DNA from 2 places in the Novosphingobium kalidii genome. Region 1 is predicted to be linked to the other one. Evidence: predicted binding sites of a transcription regulator. Region 1 holds the regulator's gene; the other holds the start of a gene.
The links. Region 1 encodes LexA, which represses DNA repair genes until DNA is damaged. Its sites were predicted from a motif close to GTTCCNCNCTTGTTCT; they were not measured.

Region 2: ABVV53_RS05495 (Panacea domain-containing protein) is a predicted target of LexA. The motif match lies at 3,600-3,615, and genes of this name have one in related genera.

What each region holds. Positions count from the first base shown of each region.
Region 1 covers NZ_JBEWLY010000023.1:67,022-72,391, reverse strand. The annotation lists gene moaC (cyclic pyranopterin monophosphate synthase MoaC) at 112-591, shown strand; gene ABVV53_RS14190 (molybdopterin molybdotransferase MoeA) at 588-1,808, shown strand; gene lexA (transcriptional repressor LexA) at 1,878-2,561, shown strand; gene ABVV53_RS14180 (ComEC/Rec2 family competence protein) at 2,566-4,800, opposite strand; gene gltX (glutamate--tRNA ligase) at 4,829-5,370, shown strand, end outside.
Region 2 covers NZ_JBEWLY010000008.1:486,123-491,492, forward strand. The annotation lists gene ABVV53_RS05480 (sodium-translocating pyrophosphatase) at 1-199, shown strand, start outside; gene ABVV53_RS05485 (GNAT family N-acetyltransferase) at 437-1,486, shown strand; gene ABVV53_RS05490 (cupin-like domain-containing protein) at 1,483-2,343, shown strand; gene ABVV53_RS05495 (Panacea domain-containing protein) at 3,746-4,279, shown strand; gene ABVV53_RS05500 (hypothetical protein) at 4,332-5,042, shown strand.

The sequences.
Region 1 (5,370 bases):
CGGCGTGATGGCCCAATTTCAGCAGCACGTCTCGGAACCATTCGCTCACCACTCCAGAAAGCGCGGGATTTTCCTTTCCAGGACACCGGCAATTGCGGCAACCTGCGCCGCATGAGCAAATCCCTTTCCCACATCGACGCCGAAGGCACGGCCCGCATGGTCGACGTCGGCGCCAAGGCCGAGACCCAGCGGCTCGCCGTCGCCTCCGGCCGCGTCCGCATGAGCCCCGAGGCGCTCGCAGCCATCCGAGCAGGGAATGCGCCGAAAGGTGATGTGCTCGGCACGGCACGGATCGCCGGCATCATGGCCGCAAAGCGCACCGGAGATCTGATCCCGATGTGTCATCCCCTGGTGATCGACGCGGTTAACGTCGACTTTGCTTTCGAGGGGGACGCCGTTCGCGCCACCGCCACCGCTTCGCTCACGGGCAAGACCGGAGTCGAGATGGAGGCGGTCACCGCCACAGCCATCGCGCTGGTCACCATTTACGACATGGCAAAAGCGCTCGACAAGGCGATGGTGATCGAGGACGTGCGCCTGATCGAGAAGCGCGGCGGCAAGTCCGGCCACTGGCGGGCGGACGAGGCATGATGCGCGAACCACCGCTCCAGCTGGAAGAGGCGCAGGCTCGCCTTCTCGCCCTCGTCGAACCGCTGCAGATCGAGCGAGTCGATATCGACGGTGCGCTTGGCCGCTATCTCGCCGAGCCGCTGCGGGCCCGGCGCACGCAGCCTCCTGCAGCGCTCTCTGCCATGGATGGCTACGCCGTGTCCGAGGGCGATCTTACCGGGCCTTGGCAAGTCGTCGGAGAGAGTGCCGCAGGCCACCCCTTCGAGGGGACCATCAGTTCGGGCCAAGCGGTGCGGATGTCGACCGGTGCGCGCCTTCCGGCGGACGCCGCTTGCGTCATCCTGCAGGAAGATCTCGCGCGAGATCAGGATCGGCTGACACTGACGGGCGAGCCGCCGTCGCCAGCGCACAAGCACATCCGTCCTTGCGGCCTGGATTTCCGCGACGGTGATGAAGTGCTGCCGATCGGCACGCGACTTGGCCCTGCACAACTGGCACTGGCAATCAGTGCCGGGCACCGGCACTTGCCGGTGCGCCGTGCGCCGTCCGTGCTGGTTATGGACAGCGGAGACGAGCTCGCCTCTGACCCAGAGGTCTGCTTGGAGCATCAGATCCCCGCAAGCAACGCCGCCATGCTTGCCGCCATGGCTCGGGCGCTGCCTTGCGAGGTTCAACGCGTTGGCCCCGTGCCCGATTCGATGGAGGCGCTTGCGGAAGCGCTCTCCCAAGGCGCGGATGCAGACGTGATCGTCACCAGTGGTGGTGCATCGGTCGGCGATCACGACTTGGTGAAGCCGGCGCTCGAGGCTTGGGGTGCAAAGCTCGGGTTCTGGCGCGTGGCGATCAAGCCGGGCAAGCCCATCATTGTCGCCACGCGTGAGCATGGCGGCAAACGGCAGATCATTCTTGGCCTCCCGGGAAATCCAGTCTCAAGCCACGTGACCGCTTACTTGTTCATGCTGCCGCTGCTGCGGGCGCTGCTCGGCGCCGCTCGCCCTCTCCCTCGCACGCTGAGACTAAGGCTCGGGGCTCCGCTGCCCAGCAATGGTGGGCGGCGTTGTTTCGTGCGGGCCACTTGGGACGGCGAAGTCGTCTGTGCGCAATCCATTCAGGACAGCAGTGCATTGGCATCCCTCGCGGCGAGCAACGTGCTGATCGACCGGACCGCGAATGCACCCGAGGCTCTCGCCGGCGAAGACGTCGACGCGTTCTGGATCGAGAATGGCGGAATTGCTTGACGGGCGACTTCTTGTTGCTTACTTGTTCGCTAATTGTTCACGACAAGAACGCCTGAGGAGGCGCCGAACATGTTGACGCGCAAGCAGCACGAATTGCTCCGTTTCATCCAGGCCCGCCTGGAAGAAACCGGCATCTCCCCCAGCTTCGAGGAGATGAAGGAGGCGCTGGACCTGAAGTCCAAGTCGGGCGTGCATCGCTTGATCTCCGCGCTGGAAGAACGCGGCTTCATTCGCCGGCTGCCGAACCGCGCCCGAGCGCTTGAGGTCCTCAAAGAGCCTGAGAACGCAGCACCTCGCACCGCGGCCAAGCGTGCCGCCAACAGCAATGAAGCGCCTCGCGCGCAGCCGCCCGTTCCCTCTCCAGCCAATGACGTGATCGAGATCCCGCTTCACGGACGCATCGCCGCAGGCGTTCCGATCGAGGCACTGGAAGGCCAGGCATCGCTTTCTGTTCCGGCAGCGCTCCTGGGCTCAGGCGAGCACTATGCGCTTGAAGTCTCCGGCGACTCCATGATCGAGGCGGGCATTCTGGATGGCGACTTCGCGTTGGTGAAGCGCACCAGCACTGCGCGTGATGGCGAGATCGTCGTGGCGCTTGTTCGGGGCGAGGAAGCCACCCTCAAGTACTTGCGTCGCGAGGATGGCATGGTGCGGCTCGATCCCGCTAACGCGGCTTACGAGGCGCAGGTCTACTCGCCAGGAGAGATCGAGGTGCAAGGCAAGCTTGCAGGATTGCTGCGCCGCTATCACTGATCGATTAGGGCGCAGCTGAAGCAGAAGCGCTTACCGCGGGGCGCGAGGGCTGTCTGTCCTCGGCCCCTCGCCACCACCCGTGCCGACCTTCGCTGTCCGCGACGCTGCTAACGCGGGCGTTTGCAAGATCGATGGCGAGACCGCCCGTGTGCTGGAGAAGCCTGCGATCGACCTTGAGCCACCGGGGCCGGCAACTCCGCGGTAGCCAGCGGTCGGAGATCACCAGGTCCACACGCTCGCAAGCGGCGGCCAGGGCGCGTTCCGGCACGGCATCGCGGCTTCGCGTCAGCAGGAGCTGCCAATCTCGCTCGCCGCGCGTCAAGGTTATGACACAGGTGTCACGATTACAGTCCGCGCCAGGAAGGCTGACTAGAGACGTCGGTGTGCCGCTCATGCCTGCGATCTCAACCAGATTGTCCCTAACAAAATCGCTGCGGCTGGGGCGAAGGACGAACAGAGCGTCCGCCTCCTTCGACAGCAAGCCCACGTGGCGGCCGTCGCCCGAGATGAGCAGGTCCGGCGGCCGAGCCGTGGCTACAAGCACAGCCCCAAGCACCGCCGGTGCCAAGCCGAACCAGCGCACTTTACCGGACCACAGACCGAACCAGAGGCCGCCGCCAATGAACAGAGCAAACGCCGTTCCCGCCATCGCAGGGATGACCGTCACGGCGCCGGGCCGGCTGGCTACCCAGTGCGCAAGACCATTCAACCCGGCGATCGCATGGCCCGCTATCCACCAGGCTGGCGCTCCCATGCTCACTAGATCAAGCAGCAAGCCGCATAGAACCGAGGGCATGATCACCAGCGTGGTGAGCGGGATCGCGACCACATTGGCGAAGGCGCCGTAGATCCCCGCCCGGTGGAAGTGATAAAGGCCGATCGGCATCAGAGCGAACTCGATCACGAAGCCAGTCAGCAACACGAGCGCGAGGTGTCTCAGCGCCCGGACACCCAAGCCCTCCTCTCGTGGTGTCAGGAACCGGCGGACCGGCCCGGCGCCTGACAAGGCTATAATCGCAAGCACAGCGGCGAAGCTCATCTGGAAGCTGGGACCGGCAACGGCCTCGGGCCAGAGCAACATGACGAGAAACGCCGCCACGGCCAGCATACGCAGCGACAAGGGCTCGCGCCCGAGCGCAAGCGCCATCAACACAAGCAGTGCGCCGATGCACGAGCGCACCGTCGGCACCTGAGCGCCGGTCAGCAGGGTGTAGCCAACACCCGCAAAGGCGCCGAAACCTGCGCCCACGACCGGTAGCCGTACTCGCAAGGCCAACCACGGCCACAGCGCCAGAAGCCGGAGGCTGACGAAGTAGACCGCGCCGATTACCGCGCTGACGTGAAGTCCGCTGATCGAGAGCAGGTGCGCGAGGCCCGCGTCCCGCATCGCCTGTGCGTCGGCTCCGACGATCCCGCCCACATCGCCGGTGGCGAGCGCTGCTGCGATGCCGGCCTGCCGGTGCTCCAGTTGCTCCCGAATATGGCTGGAAATTCTCCGGCTCGCGCTACCCAGCCAAGGCGCGGCACCGCCCTCGTCCACGATCTTCGGCGCTTCGAGTGCTGTGCCCGTCGCGGCCAGCCCCTTGAACCAAGCGGTACGTGCGAAGTTGTAGGCGCCCGGCAGCATCGGGGGCGCGGGCGGCATCAACCGGGCGCGGAACCGCACCACCTGACCGGCATGGAGGCCATCGGCGCTCCCAATTGCGTCGGCCAGATTGATCCGGACGCGAATGGCGCGTTCGCCACCCGGCTCACGCGTGGCAAGTACAAGCCGGCTGCGGGCCTGAGCTGGCTGGGTTTCCACGGCGAGCACTGTCCCCGTCAGAGTCGCCACCCCCGGTGCGGCAATGGGGGCCGCGCCAACAAAGTGCGAGCGGGCCCATACCGAACCGCAGCCGGCTGCGACCACCAGAGGCACGACAATCCCGCTTAGCCGCAGATAGGGATAACGCCCGTAGGAGCCCAGAGCGGCAGCGAACCCGGCAGACAGCCCTCCGCACGCAACCATAAGCGCCAGCCAGTAACCGGGGGCCGGCAATGCGAACCAGACCGCGATGCCCGCACCGAATGCAACTGCCAGCCATGGCATACGATCGAACCCGGCATCGCCAAGAAATCGCTCGACTGCGGCCAACCCTCTCGACAAGCGGCGCGCACTGTTCCATGGCCCATGTTGCAGTGCAGCGCCCCCGGGCGCGGCGGGCGGCAGGATATCTCGGCGCGCGGCTCGGGTGGCCATGTGCGCATTGGACAGGAAGGACAAGGCGATGGCAAGCGGCAGCTTAGCGGAGGCGACGCAAGGCGGAGCTCCAGCTGGCGCTCGTCCCGTGGTCACACGGTTTGCGCCTTCGCCCACCGGCTATCTTCATATCGGCGGCGCACGCACCGCTCTCTTCAACTGGCTCTATGCACGTCATCACGGCGGGAAATACCTCCTTCGCGTCGAGGATACCGATCGCGCCCGCTCGACTGAGCCGGCGATCGGCGCCATCTTCGACGGGCTCTCATGGCTCGGTTTGGAAGGCGATGAAGAAGCTGTCTTCCAGTTCGCGCGCTCTGACCGCCACGCGGAAGTTGCCCGCAAGCTGATCGAAGCCGGTCACGCCTACCGGTGCTACATGACGCAGGAGGAGCTCGCCGCTCACCGCGCGAAAGCGCAGGAAGAGCGCCGCCCCTTCCGGCTCGCAAGCCCCTGGCGCGATGCGGATGCGGCAACTTGGCCGGCCGCCGAACCATTCGTCGTGCGCATCAAGGCGCCGCGTGAGGGCGAGACGGTGATCGACGATCTCGTCCAGGGCACTGTGACGGT
Region 2 (5,370 bases), on a different contig from region 1:
GGACAACGCCAAGAAGTACATCGAAGACGGGCACCACGGCGGCAAAGGCTCCGAGGCGCACAAGGCGGCTGTCACCGGCGATACGGTGGGCGACCCCTACAAGGACACCGCAGGTCCAGCCGTGAATCCGATGATCAAGATCACCAACATCGTAGCACTGCTGCTTCTGGCTGCTCTTGCTGGTCCGCTCGCGGGCTGACTGGTTCGTGGCGTTCCTCGTCCCGTTCGGTTTCTACCGGACGAGGCACCTTCTTAACCATCGCCGTTAGGCAGCTCTTGACTCAGCCCTGCTAATCGCACCCGGCGCGACCATTCTGCGCGTGTGGCGGAGGTTAACGAGGCGGTGGCGGCCAAGCCGGAGATCGAGCTGCAACCGGCTATCCAGCCGCCCCCGCAACATGGCCCCGGCACGCTCGCTTGTGTGTCCTGGGAGAGCATGGAGGATGCTGCACAAGTCGCCGCTTGGGATGCGCTCGCTGAGTGGGCTGGCGAACCAAACCCGTTCTACGAGAGCTGGTACCTTCTCCCTTCGCTTCGGCAGCTTCCCTCCCAAATCAGCCTCCTCCGCTTTGAGTTCCGCGGAAAACTAGCCGGGTTGCTGCCTGTTGTGCGGCCAAACCGGTACTATCGCTACCCCTTCCCGAACCTGGCGAACTGGCTGCATCCTAACATGTTCAGCGGCGCGCCGCTGGTGACCCAGGGAGCCGAAGTGCCGTTCTGGCAAGCGCTCCTGCGATGGGCTGACGAAAACGCAGGCGCCGCTCTGTTCCTGCACTTGCGTGACCTACCGCTCGACGGCCCGCTGCACGCCGCGCTGAACCAGTTGCTCGCCAGCGAGCGGCGTTATGCCGAAGTGGTCCACCGCGAAGAGCGGGCGATGCTGGCGTCCGATCTCACGCCGGAAGCGTACTGGGACGCCTCGCTGTCGGGCAAGAAGCGCAAGGAGCTGCGGCGGCAAGCCAATCGGCTGGCCGACGAGGGCACCGTCGCCTTCACCCGCTCCACCGACGGCGAGGGGCTGGAGGCCTGGTGCCAGGACTTTCTCCGCCTCGAGGCTGCCGGGTGGAAAGGCCAGGCTGGCTCCGCCCTCGCCTCGTCCCCCGCCACCGCCGCGCTGTTCGCTGAAAGCCTGGCTGGCGCGGCGGAGCGAGGCCGCCTCGAACGCCTCACCCTCTCGCTAGACGACCGGCCCATTGCCATGCTCGCCAGCTTCCTGACCCCGCCCGGCGCGTTCTCGTTCAAGACCGCGTTCGACGAGGGGTTCGCCAAGTTCTCCCCCGGCGTCCTGCTGCAGCGCGAGAACCTGGCCATCCTCTCCCGCCCCGAGATCGCCTGGACTGACAGTTGCGCCGCTGCGGATCATCCGATGATCGACCACATCTGGCGCGAGCGGCGCGAGATCGGGCGGATCTCCATCGCCATTGGTGGCTCTGCCCGCCGTTTCGCGTTCCGTCAGCTCCTCCGTGCCGAGACTCGCCGCAAATGACTGTGTTTCCCTCCAACGCCCGCGAGACGTTCGCCGCCTCCTACCCCGAGGTGCCGCACGTCCTGCCCCACACCCTCGACCATCACCCGCTGCTGGAGCGCGAGGCGCTGGCCGCGCTGGCGGAGAGCCTGCCCGCCGCCTCGGTCGAGTACAACGCGGGCGACCAGCCCATCGGCATCGCCGGCAAGCCTGCCCCCACCGGCTTGCCCATCGGCGAGACCATCCGCCGGATCGAGAGCGCGAATTCCTGGGCCGTGCTGAAGAACGTGGAGCAGCACCCGCCTTACGCTGCCCTGCTGGAGGCGCTGCTGGCCGAGCTTCGCCCCGAGATCGAGCGCAAGACCGGGAGGATGCTCAAGACCCAGGCGTTCATCTTCATCAGCTCGCCCCGCAGCGTCACGCCCTACCACTTCGATCCCGAGCACAACATCCTGCTGCAGGTGCGCGGGTCCAAGGTGATGACCCAGTTCCCCGCCGGCGACCCGCTCTACGCGCCTGACACCGTGCACGAGACCTACCACACCGGAGGCGGACGCGAGCTTCAGTGGCGCGAGGAGCTGCTGGCTGATGGCACCGAGTTCGCGCTGGCCCCTGGCGAGGCGCTCTACGTGCCGGTCATGGCGCCGCATTTCGTGCGCAATGGGCCGGAGCCGTCCATCTCGCTCTCGATCACCTGGCGCTCGGCGTGGAGCTTTGCCGAGGCCGACGCGCGCGCGTTCAACGGGCTGCTGCGCCAATGGGGCATGGAGCCGGCGCGTCCGGGGCGCTGGCCCGCGTCCAACCGCGCCAAGGCGCTGGGCTGGCGGGTGGCGCGCAAGCTCGGCGCGGGGCGCGCGGCGGCCCGCACCGGGGCCTGATCGCCGCCGGAGTTGCCGCAATTGCCGGTGTCCAGGGGCAAGAGGCCGGCCCCCGCCCCAACCATCCCTCCACCCAGCTCCATCGACTTGTATTCGAGCACCACGTCCTCCTGGCCATAGCCCAGGTCGGCCCAGTGCGGCCGCGGATCGTCCGCGTCGCTGTCATCGTCGGCGAAGTCCTCGTCGTCGGCGTAGAAGGCCGCCATGTCGAACTCGACGTGGGGGAACACCTTGGTCGGTGGCCCCTTGCTCTCGCTGGCCACGGCGGCATCGACGACGGCGCAGGCGCGCGTGTGCCAGGCGTCCCACTCGGCAAGCGCGGCATCGAACCAGGGCGAGTGCAGCTCGGAGGGCGCATCGTCGCGCGTCGCGGTGCCGGCCCGCATCGCCGCGCGCCATTCCTCGTTCGCCGCGCGCTGGAGCTGGTGCGCCATGCGGTCGGCCCAGAGCTCGCGGGGCTGGGGGAGCAGCGGCGCCGGCTCGGACCAGCCCTCCCCCGGATCGGTCAGTTCCGCATCCGGCAGTTCGCCTGCGACTTGCGCGACCAGCTCGTCGAAGCGCTCGGCATAGTCGCCCGCGTCGGTTTCCTCGGCCGCCTTGTCGAGCCGCGCGAGGTGCGCGAGCAGCAGGCGCGAGTCATGGCGACAGCGCATGCCGACTTGCTCGCCCCGGAACCAGACGGGCTCCTCGATCCCGTCGATCGCCCGCGTGGCGAGCACTTGCGCCGCCGCCTCGCGCGCGAGCACCAGCGCCGCATCCCATGCGGCCTTGAACGCCCGATCCCGCCGCCGCGCCACATAAGCCGACTGGTGCGACAGCGCCACCCGCGCCGCCGAGGCCCGCACGTTCCCCTTCTCGGCCAGATGATGCAGAAACGCCGCCTTGCGCGCCGGAGTCCAGGAATTGTGGTTGGTTCTGGGTTCCAGCCCGTCCGCGGGAGGGGAGCCATTCAAGGTATCGTCGACAGGCCCCGCATACCCATGCGCCGCCGCCTCGCGAATGGGGCGCTCTGCTCCCCTGCCAGCGGCGGCGGTCGCCCTGCCCGTCGCGGCGAGGAACGCATCGTCCGGCAAGCCAATATTCCGATCGGCCGGTATCCACCCCCGCCCGAACGACGTGGGATAGCTCGGCCCGGAGCCATTCGCTTCTGAACTGTCCGACATAGCCCACCTCTTATCTGAGTGTGCGATAGAACGCCGACACACCGCTTAAACCGATATGGTTACATCAGCTGGACGTATGTAGGAAAGGGATTAGTTCCCTTTTTGTTCTTGTAAGACGACAAACCTGAGGATAGACGCGGTTGTGGACAAGCCGCATGTCTCTGTGGATAACCTCATGTCAATTCTACTTCGACATTGCGAAAGGTCTAACGGCTCAAAGGTCTAGAAAGAACACACCAATGTACGCGGTGGTACGAGAGTTGAGCGACGCGAAAAGTCCCACACCTTACGAGATAAAGGGATTAGCGAACCTGCTTCTGGATTGGTCGGATCAGGAAAAAATCCAGGTCACTCCAATGAAGCTGCAGAAGATGTTGTACTTCTGCCATGCAGACTATCTTTGCACTTTCAAACGGCCCCTGATCCGTCAGCAATTCGAAGCCTGGGATTTTGGTCCGGTTGAACCAAGCGTCTTTGCTGAATTTCGCGAAAGCAGTAAATCGCCTATTGTGGGGCGAGCGATGCAATTTAGTCCCACACTAGGTCGAAGGATTTTAGCAACTATTGATTTGAACCCCGACGACTTAGAAATACTGCGGCCTTTCTTCGATTTCTATAAGCACTCAAGTGCGACTAAACTGTCGGACATGTCACACGACCGAACAGGTCCTTGGTTTGCGGCTCGACGCCTTTTCGATGAGGGGCGTAATGCGGATCGCCGGATTTCAGATCAGTTAATTTCTAGTTTCCACAGCAAAGCAAAGCTAAGCTGATTGACACCCCGTTCTCTTTATGTACTTTTGCTTCCTCGTAAAGGAAGCCTGTATGAGCCGTTCAAGCGCACCCCTCGCTTTGTCAGTTGTCAGTGTTACCGATCCCGGTGATGTGGAGGCAACCGCCTTCAAAATCATGGAGTTCGACAAAGGTGGCTTTGGCATACGGCACGATTACACATGGGACGTGTTGCCCGCGTGCTTGCAAGGCGTGCTTGATCCACTCGCGGTCCAGAGGTCATTGTTCGCCCGACCGAAGCGAATCTCAAATTGCGTAACGGCGCTTTGCTATCTTGGAAAACAAAGGCCGGTCGGTGCTAAGTCTTTTGCTGATTTTCCTGAAGCTCGCCTGAAAACAATTAGTATGATCCAATGGGGGCCTGATGTACTCGTCAGAGCCAAGGCAAGTTGCTGGTACGTAGACGACAACGGCCAAGCCGTAATTCCGCTTCTACAGCCGAGGAAGGCTGTTCTTAGCCGTGAAAAATTGGCGGTTTACCTCGCGCTTGGACGTCAGGCTCATTGTAAAGGAGACTGGGCGAGCGCCCGTACAGAACTAATCGACTTATCAGGTGACGATCGCGACGGCGTGCATGCAGTTGTCACTGCAGAGGCTGACCTGCCGAAGGTGTCAGACGATCTACTCGGCGACTACGTTCGGACCTACATAGAAGCCAAGAAGATTGCCGATCTTGTGAAAGCGCCACGGGAAAAGAAGCCAAAAGATCGTGGCATGGGTGATATGTTTGCTCCGGAAAGCTGACCTTATTGTCTAAAAATCGTCGTATTATCATCGCGAAAGTGGCGGGCGCGTCACCGTTTCTTGCCAGTCGCTTCAATGGCGGCAAGTAGCGCACGTTTCGAAGCTGTGCGACGTTCGCCCGAGTTCCGAGGGACTTCGATATCCCGGCCAAGTTCGACGCGTCGTCGCTCCAGACGCTCCAAATGCGCCTCAAGGGTGATGGGTTCACGTTCGCTCGGAAGGTTCTTTAAAGGCAAGCCAGCCTCGTAGCGCGATCAATCAAACTCATTGTATAGTTGTTCAGGCTAATGTCACCAACTTCGGGGAGCGCGAGGGCTGTGGCCCTCGT